One region of the Acidiphilium sp. JA12-A1 genome, then DNA from elsewhere that is predicted to be linked to it. Evidence: riboswitches for the same ligand, from Rfam matches in the RefSeq annotation. Region 1 holds a riboswitch; the other holds the start of a gene.
What was found. Region 1 has a riboswitch for fluoride ahead of RT91_RS07365 (respiratory chain complex I subunit 1 family protein). Riboswitches for the same ligand answer to the same signal wherever they lie in the genome.
Positions count from the first base shown of each region.

Region 2: another riboswitch for fluoride. It lies ahead of crcB (fluoride efflux transporter CrcB); the one in region 1 lies ahead of RT91_RS07365 (respiratory chain complex I subunit 1 family protein).

Region 1 covers NZ_JFHO01000038.1:11,019-18,134, forward strand. Annotated here, with positions in the region: gene RT91_RS07350 (nickel-dependent hydrogenase large subunit) at 1-1,126, opposite strand, end outside; gene RT91_RS07355 (proton-conducting transporter membrane subunit) at 1,129-2,649, opposite strand; gene RT91_RS07360 (hypothetical protein) at 2,651-3,331, opposite strand; gene RT91_RS07365 (respiratory chain complex I subunit 1 family protein) at 3,331-4,284, opposite strand; fluoride riboswitch at 4,371-4,433, opposite strand; gene RT91_RS07370 (Coq4 family protein) at 4,643-5,464, opposite strand; gene RT91_RS07375 (L,D-transpeptidase) at 5,513-6,250, opposite strand; gene RT91_RS07380 (SCO family protein) at 6,611-7,116, opposite strand, start outside.
Region 2 covers NZ_JFHO01000029.1:10,669-17,784, forward strand. Annotated here, with positions in the region: gene RT91_RS05395 (ABC transporter permease) at 1-708, opposite strand, end outside; gene RT91_RS05400 (ABC transporter ATP-binding protein) at 715-1,467, opposite strand; gene RT91_RS05405 (DUF190 domain-containing protein) at 1,571-1,894, opposite strand; gene crcB (fluoride efflux transporter CrcB) at 1,896-2,273, opposite strand; fluoride riboswitch at 2,407-2,468, opposite strand; gene RT91_RS05415 (anion transporter) at 2,529-3,773, opposite strand; gene RT91_RS05420 (ABC transporter permease) at 3,934-6,057, opposite strand; gene RT91_RS05425 (efflux RND transporter periplasmic adaptor subunit) at 6,071-7,116, opposite strand, start outside.

The sequences.
Region 1 (7,116 bases):
CGATCCGCACGCGAGCACGGGCGTGGGCATCGCCGTCGGTCCCGGTGGCGACGGCGAGGGCGAGGTCGGGATCGTCGTAGGCGGCATAGGCATGGTCGCGCCGCAGGTCGCGGTCGAGGCCGGAGGCACGGGCAACCGGCCCGGTCGCGCCCTGGTCGAACGCCACCTCGCGGGGCAGCACGCCGGTCGTCGCCAGCCGGTCGAAATGGCTTTCCGAGGCGTCCAGCCGCGCGATGTAGCGGCGGATCGGCGCGCGCAGGGCATCGAGCGCCCCGGCAAGACCCTCGACGCGCAGCTCCCGCCGCAGCCCGCCCGGCGCGATCACGCCGCGCAGGAACCGGCTGCCCGTCATCCGGGCGCCGATCTGCTTGACCCGCTCGGCAAGCAGCGCGCCTTCGGCATGGGCCACCTTCAGCGTCGTCGTATCGGCAAGATGGCCGAGATAATGAAGATGATTGTAAAGCCGCTCGAGCTCGGCGACGATCACCCGCTGGTAGCGCGCGCGGCCGGGAACGGCCACCTGCGCGGCGGCCTCCACCGCCTGCGCATAGGCAAGGGCATGCGCCACGCTGCCGACCCCCGAAACGCGCTCGGCCAGCACGAGCCCGGTCTCCGGCGTCTGGTCGACGAAGCGGTCTTCCATGCCGCGATGCTTGAGGAACAGATGCGGCACGTAATGCAGGATCGCCTCGCCGACATAGAAGAAGCTGAACTCGGCCGATTCGACCACGCCGGCCCGCACCGGCCCGAACGGCAGCACCTGCACGGCATCGCCGGACAGCCCCGGCAGCCGGCGCAGATCCGCCTCCTCATCGGCTCGCAGCGGCGCGATCAGCGAAAACGGTTCCGGCTGCCCGCAGAAGGCGATGCCGCGATGATCGGCCGTCTCCCGCTCATACCATCCCAGCAGCGGCCAGATCGTGGCGATGCTCGGCACCGTTCCCCCGGCCGGAACGCTCCAGACCTCGAAGCCGGCGATCCCCGGGCGCGACGACACGTAGCGCAGCGTCTGCCGCCCGTCAGCCTCCGGGGCCGCATAGACCATGATCATCCGGCCCCCCGCAGCGCGCAGCGCGCCGGCCGCGGCCTCGAGGGACGAGGGGTCCATGCCGCGCCTCGACGGCATGTTCACGACGCCCTCCGCGCATCCGGCATGCGGGCCGAGGCGCGCGCGGCAGGCGCCGGCGCGGCGGCCGGACGCTCGATCACCTGTTCGACCGTCTGGAAATCGCGCCACATCGCGCGCGGCCACCACAGGCCCAGCACCAGCAACGGGATCAGCGCGAGCCACATTGGCACGACGGTCCAGGCCCCGAGCCGCGCCGGCCTCGGCGCGTCATCCCCGGCCGGCTCGAAATACATGACGCGAAAATGATCGAGGAAGCCGATGAAGATCAGGATCAGCAGAACCAGCATCACGATCGCCGCCCAGAGCCCGGCGCCGCGGAAACCGGCGCGCAGGATGGTCAGCTCGCTGGCGAACAGGCCGAAGGGCGGCGCGCCGGTGATCGCGACGGCACCGGCCAGCCAGAGTGCTGCGGCGACCGGAAAGTGGCGCGCATAGTCGCGGATCCGCGTCATCGACCGGGTGCCGAAACTGCGCATCGCGTTGCCGGCGCCGAAGAACATCAGCGACTTGTTCAGGCTGTGGTTGAGCATGTGATACATCGCGCCCGCGACGCCGAACGGCCCGCCGAAACCGAAGCCGAGGGCGACGATGCCCATGTGCTCGACGCTGGAATACGCCATCAGCCGCTTCACCCCGCGCTGGCGCACGATGAACAGCGCCGCCACCAGGAGCGAGGCGGTGCCGAACACCGCAAGGATCTGGTCGGGCAGCATGAACAGCCCGGCCCGGTGCAGCACCGCGAGATAGCGCACGATGCCCGCCATCGCCGCGTTCAGCAGCGCGCCGGAGAGCATCGCCGAGACCGGCGCCGGCCCCTCGCTGTGCGCATCCGGCAGCCAGGTGTGCATCGGCGCCAGCCCGACCTTGGTGCCGTAGCCCACCAGCACGAGCAGGAACCCGGGCACGAGCAGCGCGCGGTCCATGTGCGGCGCGGCATGCCGCAGGACGCGCCAGGTCATGTCGTAGGTCGGCCCCAGGCTGAACGTCCCGGCCCAGTAGAAGATCACCGTGCCAAGAAGCGCCAGCGTGATCCCGGCCGAGACGATGATGATGTATTTCCACCCTGCCTCGATCGCCTCCGCCGCCTGCTCGAACGCGACGAGGAAGGTGCTGACCACGGTCGTCATCTCGATCGCGATCCAGTAAAGCCCGGGATTGTTCATCAGCGGCGCGATGAAGATGGTCAGTGCGAACAGGGCGAAGAGCTGGTAGAACCGCGGCAGCCGCGCTTCCTCTCCCGGCATCCGCATGTAGCCGCAGGCATGGATCGAGGCGAGCAGATAGACCACCGCAGCGCACAGGATGATCCAGGCGCCGAGCGGATCGACGATCAGGTAGCGCCCGAGATAGCGGGCGCCGGCGGCAGGGGCGGAAACCGTCATCGCGACCGCGGCGATGAAGCAGAGCCCGGCCGCGGCGAGGTTGAGCCGCTCCGCGAGACGCGGCCGCGGCGCGGCCAGCATCGCCAGCACCGCGAGTGCCGGCGCGCCGATCAGGACCGATGTCGCGATCCCGGTCATCTCAGCCCACCAGCCGCCGCAGTTGCAAGGCACTCGTGCTGCCGACCTGCCCGACGAGATAACGCACCAGCACGCCGAAGCAGACGACGACGATGAGCAGGTCGAACAGGATCACGAGTTCGAGCAGCATCGGCATGCCGGGCACGAGAATCTGCGTGCCGAGGAAAATGCCGTTCTCGAGGACCAGCAGCCCGAGAACGTGACTGACCGCCTCGTGCCGCACCGCGAGCATCAGATAGCCGATCAGCTTCATCGACAGCATGACCGTCAGCGCCAGCACGACGACCTCGGCTGTCAGGTGCAGCGCCTGCGTCATCCGCGCGGCGACGACGAGCGAGAACACGACGGCGCCGGCGCCCAGCACCAGACTCGACCCCGGTCGCAGCAGCGGCTCGAGTTCCCGCTCGATCGTCAGCCGCCGGATGATGCGGAGCAGCAGGTAGGGCAGCAGCGTTCCCCGGAACGCCAGGGTCAGCAGCGCGATGACATAGAGTTCGGGATAATGGTCGATATACCCGACCGCCGCCGAGAGCAGAGCGATCGCCCACGATTCCGCGGCGAAGGCGATGAGGTAATGCCGCAGCCAGCGCGAGCCGAGCATGACGAAGGCAAGCAGCAGGCTCGCGATGGCGAGAACGCCGAACAGCGAGGCTTCGACCGGCGTCGCGTGAAACCCGTGCATCACCCGAGTCCGATCTGCGTGCCGATGATGGCGAGGACCGCCAGCAGGAACGAAACCGCGAGCGGTTCCTGATAGCGGTAGAAGCGCAACCGCGCCTGGATCGTGTCGACCGTCACGATGGCACAGGCGACGATGACGAATTTCACGATCACGCCGGCCGCGCTGCCGAGCACGCCCGGCGCCAGCCCGCGCGTGGAGAGGAACCACGGCATCGTCAGCACGTTGCAGAAGATCGTGTAGAGGATGAACTGCTTCATCATCGACGCCCATTTGAGCAGGGCGTGCAGCGGGCCGGCATATTCGAGCACGCGCGCCTCCTCGATCATGTAGACCTCGATATGCGTGCTGGAATGGATCGGCAGCCTGTCGGTCTCGACCGTCAGCAGGATGAAGAACGCGGCGACCAGGAACAGGTGCGCGGGACCGAGATAGACCGCCGGGCTCGCCACCAGCAGGTGGTTCACCACGAAGGGCAGCATCGACCGCGCGAACAGGGTGATGCCGACGAAAACGAGGATCAGCGTCGGCTCCGCGAGAATGCCAATGACCGCCGCGCGGCTGGACCCGATCCCGCCATAGGCACTGCCGGTATCGAGCCCGGCCAGGGTGATCATGAAGGAGCCGAGCGTCAGGATCAGCCCGCCGCCGAGAATGTCCCCCATGTTCGAGAGCGGCAGCGGATAGTTTGTCAGCACCGGAATGAGGATCGGCACCGTCATCATGCAGGTGAAGGCGACGACGGGCGTCACCCAGAACAGCCACGAGGCCGTCTCCGGCACGACGATGTCCTTGTGGAACAGTTTCCACAGATCCCGGTAGGGCTGCAGCACCCCCGGGCCGTGCCCGCGCTGGATCCGCTCCTCGAACTGGACGATGCACCCCTGGATGAACGGCGCCGCCGCGATCGTGAACGCCACCTGGCAGGCCTGCAGAATGGCGTCGCGCACGGTCATGAGCGCAACCGATGGTTCCGTCGGGCTGAATGAAGGCAGTTCCGGCCAATACGCACCATGATACCCGTCCTCCTCCGCTGTAGCGGATATGAACAGGAGTCATCGGCCCCACGGGCGGTTACACGGTGAACTCCATCACCGGCATCGGAATGCGATACAATTCAACCCTCGCCTGTCCGCCCACGCCTGTCAATCGGAATCGTCGAGGCCGAAGCACAGGGGGGCCGGACGGCGCGATCTCTTGGACTGTCCTCTACCGCAACGCACCGTCATCAATGTGGCGGATCCGCGATCAGCCCGGTCGGCTGCGCACCCACCGCTTCCGCGGGAGGCCGCGCCAGCGCCGGCGGATCAGAAATCAGACCGTCCGCGCCAGCGCGGAGAACGGCCCGCTGTTCCAACCCGTCGCCGTTCGGATGCGGGCGATCACCGCGCGATAGGCCACCGGTTCGGCGAGGTTGAGCCGGGCGCGCAGTTCGTCGAGATCCTCGGCCAGCAGCGCCTCGATATCGAGGCTCGGGATCCACGCCGCCGCGCGCCCGATCCGCCGCGCCTCGCGCACGGCGGCGAACACACCATCGCCGTCGAGCCCGGCCTTGCGCAGATAGCGCCGCACCACGAACGGGCCGGTCGTGCTGATCAGGCGGAAGGCGCGGATGCGAAGCTGCTCGTAACTCACCGCGAGCACACAGACCTCGCCCAGTTCGTCGCGGCCATAGCCGGTGAGGACATGATAGAGATCATGCATGTCGCGCGACGTGTAGCTGGAAAAGAGTCTGATCGGCTCGGGCAGTTCGCTGAGCTTCCGGGTCACCGCCGGCGTCGCCTCGATCAGGCCGCGCGCGGACAGCCCCTCGCGCTCCATGAAGGCGAGATAGTGCCGCCCGAGCGAATTCGGCTTCAGGGTACGCAGGTAGTCGTGATCATCGAGCGTGCGGGCGAGCGACCGCTTCTCGCGGATCACCGCCTGCCCGGCGGGGAACGATACGAAGCGGCGGAACACCCGGCGCTGCGAACGCCCGGCCAGCGCGATGCCCATCAGCGCCACCTGCTGGGTGTCCTCCGGGTCGCGGGCCAGGCGGATCAGCGCGCGCACCGCATCGAGTGGCCGGATGCGCTGCCGCGGAACGGTCGCCAGAACGGCGTCGATATCCTCGGGCCCGATGATGCTGGCGGTCATGCTTGTCCTCCGCGAACGGGGCTGGTGTTAACTTTGAAATATTCATTATCATTTTTTAGCAATTTCTGAAAAATCAAGATTGCCTGGCCCCGCGCTGGGGCCGGGAATGCGGCGCAGGCCGCCCACCCCCCGCGTGATCATCACCAGCGCGCCCGGCAGGATCATCCGCGCGAGGCGAATGACCGCGCCGGGCGCCATCTGCACGCACCCCCGCGATGCCGGCCGGCCGAGCATGCCGACATTGGCCGTCCCGTGGATGAAGATATCGCGCGCCAGCGTGTCGACATCGCCGCCCTGGTTCCAGCCCGGCTGCAAACCCTCGAGCAGCAGGATTCGCCCGACGATCAGCCGGCTCGCGGCAAGGTGACCCGGCGCGAGGACCGGCTTCGCGAACCGGCCGGTTGGCCCTGCGGCATTCAGGACCTGGTCCGCCGGCCCGCCCCGCCCGAGTTCGCCGACGACGCGAAATACCCCAACCGGCGTCCGGTCGCTGCCGCGGCGCTGGCCGACCCCGAAACGGGAGGTCGAAACCCGCCAGCCGGCGCGATACCGCCCGTCGCGAAACAGGTCGAGCCGCTCGCGCGCGATATCGACGACGATGAAATCCCGATCGCCCGGCGCCGGATACCGCCGCGCCAGCCGGCGCCAGTCGGCCGCGAAGGCCCGCCGCCGCCATCGCGCGCGCAGCACCGCAAGGTCGCGCCGAACCCGCGCCGGCAACCGCCGTTCCGCAACCCGCGCCTCACCCGCCGCCGCTTCCGGCCCCGCACTCCGCCGCGCGGGCACCGCCAACGCGCTTCCGGCGGATCCCAGCGCCAGCGCAACTGCCAGTCCATATCCGATCGCCCGAAGCCTCATCACCTCGCCCCGAAACCCTACGGAATCACCACAACCTGTGGGAGATCGGCATCTCCGCCGGCCACATCAAGTTCAGCCGGCGGAAACGCGCGAACAAATGCCCGGCACGCCCCTTGCGGATGATCGCAAAAGCGGGCGTTCCATCCCTGTCCGAGAGCAAGATGGTGTTGAGACCAACCGGGGGCGTCACGGGCTGGCGCACCTGCTGGCAGCCGAGGAGCGGTCAGGACGATGAACGACCTCTCGGAGACGGACGGCAGCGGATCAGATCATGGCATCGACCAGGGTTCACTCCCTGCCGGGTTTCGGAACCGGATATCGCCGCAGCGCGCTGGCGAGCGCATCGGCGGAAAGCCCGTCGGGCAGCACGGTTGCCAGTTGCCCCGACGGCGACAGGAGATAGATCAGGCCGCCATGGGTCGGCTGCCCATTCGGTCCGTTCGGCCAGGCCACATACACATGGAATGCTGCGATCGCTTCGCTTACCTGCCGTTTGCTCCCGCCAAGGCCTTCAATACGGGGAGAAAACAAAGAGGCGTAATGCGCCGCGGCCTTCGGACGATCATGCCGGGGATCCACAGTGATGAAGACCGCATCGAAAATCCTGTTGCGCGGATCTGCCATTTCCAGCGCCCGCGCGAGGTGCGTCAAGGTTGTCGGGCAACGATCTGTGCATTTCGTATAGCCGAAGACCACCAGCAGATATCGCCCACGGAACCGCGCCTGCGTCACCACCTTCCCGGCGCCGTCCTGCAGGGCGAATCTGAAAGCCGGCGGCGGTGCCGCGATGCAGG
Region 2 (7,116 bases), on a different contig from region 1:
GAGCAGCGCGTCGAGCCGGGCGATCACCGGCTGCGGGCGCTGGCCGGGAGAGAGCGCGAGCGAGACATCGTCGAACGCGCCCTTCAGGCCGAAGGCGGCGGCAAGCTCGTCGCGCCCCATCCAGATCACGCCGAACCGCCGGTCATCCGGCATCAGCCCGCCGGGCGGAATCGCATAGACGAATTCCGGGCTGAGCGCGGTGCCGACGATGCGCAGCGCCACGCGCCGGCCGCGCAGCACCGCGCCGATCGTATCGCCCGGCCGCAGGTGATGCGCCTCGGCGAAGGGCTCGCCGACCACCGCCTCGCGCAGCCGGCCAGGCGCCGGCAGCCGGCCCGCGCGCAGGACCAGCGCGTTGAGCCGCTGCGGGCCGGATTTCGGCAGCGAGACCAGAGTCGCCACCACCGGCTCGCGATACCCCGCGACATCCAGCAGACCGGACTCGACGATTCGCGTCTCCACCACCCGCACGCCCGGAATCGCGGCGATCCGCGCCTCCAGCGAGTCCGGCGCGCGCTTCAGCCGGGCGAACACATCGGCGAAGCGCGCGCGCTCGTAATAGGCGCTGGTCGTCGCCTCCAGCGATTCGGTCGTGGTCAGCGCCATCACCATCAGCGCGACGCCGGAGGCGATCACCAGCGCGATCGCCAGCGCCTGCAGGCGCAGCCGCCACAGATCGCGCAGCAGCTTGCGGTCGAGGCTCGACACCGAGCGCTACCACACCAGCCCGGCCGGGCTGTGCCGGACCGGGTTGACCCGCGTGCCGACGATCCGCCCGTCGGCAAAGCTCAGCACGCGGTCGGCGATGTCGGCGATCACCGCGTTATGGGTGATGAGCGCCGTGGTGGTGCCGAGTTCGCCGTTCACCTTCAGGATCGCCTCGAGCACGAGAATGCCGGTGCGGCTGTCGAGCGCGCCGGTCGGCTCGTCGCAGAACAGCAGGTCCGGCGACTTGGCGATGGCGCGGGCGATGGCCACCCGCTGCTGTTCGCCGCCGGAGAGCTGGGCGGGGAAATGATCGAGCCGGTCGCCGAGGCCGACCAGCTCCAGCGCCGCCTCCGGCGCCATCGGCGCCTCGGCGATCTCGGTCACCAGCGCGACATTCTCCCGCGCGGTGAGGCTGGCGATGAGGTTGTAGAACTGGAAGACGAAGCCGACATGCCGGCGCCGGTAGCGGGTCAGCCCCCGCTCGCCGCCCTGCGCGATCGGCTGGCCGCGGAACAGCACCTCGCCGGCCGAAGGCGTGTCGAGCCCGCCGAGAATGTTGAGCAGCGTGGATTTCCCGCTGCCCGAGGGGCCGAGCAGCACGACCAGCTCGCCCTCGCGGAGCGTGAGGTCGACATCGCGCAGCGCCGGCACCTCCACCGCGCCCATCCGGTAGATCTTGGCCAGGCCGCGCGCCACCAGCGCGACCGGCGCCGCCCGCTCCTCGTCCGGCAACGCCACCCCGCCGGCGACAGGTTCCATGCCGCGCCTCCGCACGCATCACCGGCCGGAACCCTAGCGGCCGCGCGCTCCCCCATCATTGACGTCGATCAAGCGGGGGAGGGGGGAGCGTCCCCGCTTCGCGCTACGCGCGGCGATGGCGGGTGGCGGGCCAGGAAATGATGTGGCCGTCCGGCACCAGATCCGCGAGCGAATCGATCACCGATATCGCGGTGTCCGGCACGCAGCAGAACTCGATCATCAGCGGCAGGTCGACATCGAAATGCAGCAGGTCGGCGGCATGGATGATCTTCTGCCCGTTCATCCCCGCGATGCCCCGGAATACCGACACGCCGTCGAGATCGAAATCGTCGCGCAGCCGCGTCAGGATGTCCTCCATCAGGTGGCGTCGCCGCCCGTGATCGGTTTCGCTCAGCGCGATGCGCACCAGCGTGACCTGTTCTTCCATGTCAGACATTCCTTGCGATGTAGACGCCGAGAACGGCGCCGATGAACCCGAGCACGACCGACAGCAGCACGTAAAGCGCCGACTTCACGATCTCCCCGTTCTCCACCAGCATGAGCGTTTCGAGCTCGAAGGTCGAGAATGTCGTGTAGCCGCCGAGAAAGCCGGTGAGCACGCCGGTGCGGATCGCCGGATCGATGGCGACGCGCTCGGCGGTGAGCACGAAGAGAAAGCCGATCAGGAACGAGCCGAGCACGTTGATGCTGAGCACGGCGACGGGAAAGCCGCGCCCGAACAGGTTCTGCATGAAGATGGTCTGGCCGTAGCGCGCCCAGCAGCCGAGCGAGCCGAAAAAGGCGATGGCCGCAAGTGTCTTGATCATGAAACGCCTTCTTGTTGTGGCGGAAATGTCGGGAATGTCGAGGGGATGGCGGCGGGGCAGGGCGGAAGCCTGCCGGCCATGGCCGGATCGGCAATGTCTGAAACGCGCGTGCCTGTCCCTCCGCGGTTGACGGATCGAAACAGGAGTCATCAGCCCCGCGGGCGGTTCACGGCGAACCCCATCGCCGGCGCGGCCGGACCGCGCGGGACGTGTTTGCGATGCCGGGTCCGGGCTGTCAATCCGCCCCGGAACCGCCTAGCCGAGGCCGACGAGCCAGGCGGTGCCGAGCGCGATCGTGAGAACCGTGATGGGCAGGCCGAACTTCAGATAGTCGCCGAAGCCGATCCGCACGCCGGCGGCGCGCGCCCGCTCGGCGACGATGAGATTCGCCACCGATCCCGGCAGCGTCAGGTTGCCCGCGAGGGTGGACGCCATGGCGACGATGAGCCACGCCTGCCGCGGGTCGGCGAGATGGGCGATGAAGGGGCGCAGCACCAGCACCGCCGGCACGTTGCTGACCAGGTTCGACAGGATCGCGGTGAGCGGCACCAGCACCGCCGGCCGGCCCGGATGCAGGGCTGCGACGCGCCCGATCACCGCCGCGCCGATCACCTCGCGCTGCAACGCGGCGACGACGACGAACAGCCCCGCGAACATCAGCAGCAGCGACCAGTCGACGCCGGCGAGCAGGCGCTGGCTCTTCACCCCCGGCGTCAGCATGATCAGCGCGGCGGCCACCAGCGCCGCCTCCGCCGGGCGCATGCCGCCGAGGCAGGCGATGACGAACAGCACCAGCAGCACGACCGACTTGCCGATGAGCCCGCCATGCGGCCGGCGCCGCGCGGCGGATGCCGCCGGCGGCGTCAGCGCCTCGAAGCCCGCGCGATGCAGCAGCCGGATGACGAGGAAGACGATCGGCAGCCCGAGCAGCGCGACCGGCACCAGCGCGCCGGCGAACGCGGCATAGCCGATGCCGGAGAGGCTGCCGATGATCATGTTCTGCGGGTTGCCGGTGATCGTCGCCACCGACCCGACATTCGAGGCGGTCGCCAGCGCGACGAGATAGGGCAGGGGCTGTTTCCGCCCCGCCCGGCACGCTTCGAGCACCAGCGGCGTGAGCACGACGCAGACCGTGTCGTTGACCAGCACCGCCGAGAGCAGCCCGGCCATCGCGACGGTGAGCGCCAGCAGCGCATCGGTGCCGGAGGCGCGCGAGAGCACCGCCCCGGTGATCCGCTCGAAGAACCCGGCCCGGCGCAGCGCCGCGGCGAGGATCATCATGCCGAGCAGCAGCGCGATCGTGTCGAAATCGATCGCGGCGACCGCCTGCCGGAGCGTCAGCGCCCCGCTCGCGACCATCAGCACCGCGCCGACGAAGGCGATCCCCGCGCGGTCGAGCCGGAAGAACGGCAGCCGACCCAGCGCCACCCCGGCGTAGGTCAGCGCGAAGATCGCCACCGTCGCGGCCGGCTGCCATGATCCGAAGAGGTCGCCGTGCATGGCGCGGACCTTGCGCTCAGCGGCCGCGGCGGAGAAGGTACGCCGCCTGCCGGCCGCGTCGCTGCCCCGGCCGTGCCCGCCCGTATCGAATCCTGCATCTCATGGCGGAAGGATAGGCGAGGCGGCCGGGTTTTGCACGCGGCCCCGTGGCCGGCCGGCGTCACTCGTAGCGCAGCGCCTCGATCGGATCGAGCCGCGCCGCCTTCCGCGCCGGGTAGAACCCGAACGCCACGCCCACCGCGACCGAGAACAGGAACCCGCCCGCCACCGCCAGCAGCGAAACCGGCGCCGGCCAGCCCGCGAACAGCGTGATCCCGCCGGACAGCGCGACCCCGAGCACGATCCCGCCAAGCCCGCCGGTGACGCTGAGGAACACCGATTCGGCCAGGAACTGCAGCAGCACATGCAGCCGCCGCGCCCCGATCGCCATCCGCAGCCCGATCTCGCGGGTCCGCTCCGTCACCGACACGAGCAGGATGTTCATGATCCCGATGCCGCCCACCAGCAGCGAGATCGACGCGACGATGGCCAGCAGCAGCGACATGATCCGGCTCGACCCCTGCGCCGCCGCGGCGATCTGGCTGAGATTGCGCACCGAGAAATCCTTGAGCCCGTTCGGCTGGATGCGGTGGCGCACCGACAGCGTGCCGCTGATCTGCTCCATCGCCTCCGCCACCGCGTCCGGCGAGACCGCCTGGGCGAACAGCTGGTTCACGTACCCGGTCAGCCGCAGTTGCAGGCCGTAGGGGTTGGGCCAGGCCGGATAGGCCCAGTTCAGCGGCGCATCCTGCCGGCTGGGCGTCGCGGTGCCGAGCACCCGCTGCTCGGCGGTGCTGAAGGGCAGCATCACGATATCGTCCTGGTCGGTGCCGAACGCCGTCTGCCCCTTGCCCGCCAGCACGCCGATCACCCGGATCGGCGTGCCCTTCACCAGGATCGTCGCCCCCACCGGGTCCTCGCCGGGCGCGAAGAGCTGCTGGCGCACGGTCTGGCCGATCAGCCCGACCAGCGCGCCGTTCCTCTCGTCCTGCGCGCCGATCGGCCGCCCCTCGGCGACGCGCCAGTTGGTCATCGCCGGATAGTCGATGCTGACGCCGGCGATCGCCGTGGTCCAGTTCTGGCTGGCATAGCGCACCTGTCCGGCGGCGCGGATGAGATAGCCGATCCGGCTCACCGCCGGGTCTTCCCGCAGGATCGCCCGCGCGTCGTCCACCGTGATGGTCGAGGCGCTGCCGAACCCCGCCCGCGCGCCGCCGGCCGTCGTCGCCCCGGGCAGCACCACGAGCAGGTTGGTCCCGAGGCTCTCGATCTGCTTGCGGATCGCCTGGTTCGCGCCCTGGCCCACCGCGACCATGGTGATCAGCGCGGCGACGCCGATGAACACGCCGAGCATGGTCAGCGCCGAGCGCAGCCGGTTGCGGGCCAGCGCCTGCACCGCGGCGCCGACGATCATGGCGCCGAACGCCCAGGCGATGCCGGCGCGCCGCCGCGTCGGCGCGGCATCCGGCGTTTCATTGGGCGCGGCGTCTGGCGCGGCCTCTGCCACCGCCGGCGCCGCTTCACCCCGCGCCTTTTCCCGCCGCTCGTCGCCGACGATCCGCCCATCGCGCATCGTCAGCACCCGATCGGCATAGGCGGCGATGTCCGGCTCGTGGGTGACGACGAGGATCGTCGTGCCCCGCTCGCGGTTGAGCGCCGCCAGCGTTTCCATGATCTCGTGCGACGTCCTCGTGTCGAGATTGCCGGTGGGTTCGTCGGCCAGCAGCAGGCGCGGCGCGTTGATCAGCGCGCGGGCGATGGCGACGCGCTGCTGCTGCCCGCCCGAAAGCTGCGAGGGCGTGTTGCCCTCCCTTCCGGCCAGCCCCATCTGCCCGAGCGCCCGCAGCGCGCGGGCGGTGCGCGAGCCGCCCTTCACCGGCCCGTCCGAGGCGTAGAACAGCGGCAGCGCCACGTTGTCGAGCGCGCTGGTCCGCGCCAGCAGGTTGAAGCTCTGGAACACGAAGCCGATGCGCGCGCTGCGCACCCGCGCCAGCTCCGGCTCCTCCAGCCGGGCGACGTCGACGGATTCGAACCGGTATTCGCCCCGGCTCGGCCGGTCGAGGCAGCCGAGAATCGCCATCAGCGTCGACTTGCCCGACCCCGACGAACCCATGATGGCGACGAACTCGCCCGGCCCGATCACGAGATCGACCTCGCGCAGCGCCTGCACCTCGACATCGCCGCTCCGGTAGGTCCGCGAAACGCCGCGCAGCTCGATGACCGCCCCTGGCACCGCCCCCGGCATCGCCCGCGCCCCGTCAGAACCGCGGCACGAAGGGCGTCGCCGCCCGCGCCCGCCGCTCGCCGGTGATCACCTCGTCGCCGTCGCGCAGTCCGCCGCTCACGATTTCCGTGTTGGTGTCGTCATCGAGCCCGGTGACCACCGGAACGGCGGCCGGCTTGCCCTGCCGCAGCACCCACACGCGCGCCCCGCCGCCCGCCGGCGCCGCCTTCGCCAGGCGCGGCGCGAAGCGCAGCGCCTGGTCCGGCACGCGCAGCACGCCGGCCCGCGCCGCGGTGATGATCCGCACCGACGCGGTCATGCCCGGCTTCAGCTTCAGGTCGCGGTTGTCCACCTCGATGACGACGTCGTAGGTCACCACGTTCTGCACCGTCTGCGGCGACTGGCGCACCTGCGTCACCGTGCCGTCGAACGTCTCGCCCGGAAAGGCGAGAACGGTGAACCGCGCCGCCTCGCCCTTGCGGATATCCGCGATATCCCCCTCGCTGACATTGGTATCCACCTGCATCCGCGTCAGGTCGGTGGCGATCAGGAACAGCGTCGGCGTCTGGAACGAGGCGGCGACGGTCTGCCCGATCGTGACATTGCGCGAGACGACGATCCCGTTCACCGGCGAGACGATGTCGGTATAGCCGAGATTGGCCTGGGCGGCGGCGAGCTTCGCCTCGTCCTGCCGGATCACCGCGCGGTCGAGCGCGGTCTGCGCCTCCAGTTGCCGATACGTCGCCTTCGCGCTGTCGGCGGCGTTCTCCGAGGCGTAGCGCTGCGGCACCAGCGAGGCGAGGCGGCGGTAATTGCCGCGCGCATAGTCGAGGCTCGCCTCGTCCTTGCGCAGCTGCGCCTGGTCCACGGCCACCGCCGCCCGGTCCTGGTCCACCACCGCCTGATAGGGCCGCGGGTCGATCCGGGCGCAGATCTGCCCGAGCTTCACGATCGTGTTGTAGTCGCAGCTGATGTCCTGGATGATGCCGGACACCGCCGAGCCGACGATCACCGTCAGGATCGGGTTGACCGTCCCCGTCGCCGTCACCGCCCGCGTAATGTCGCCGCGCCCCACCTTCG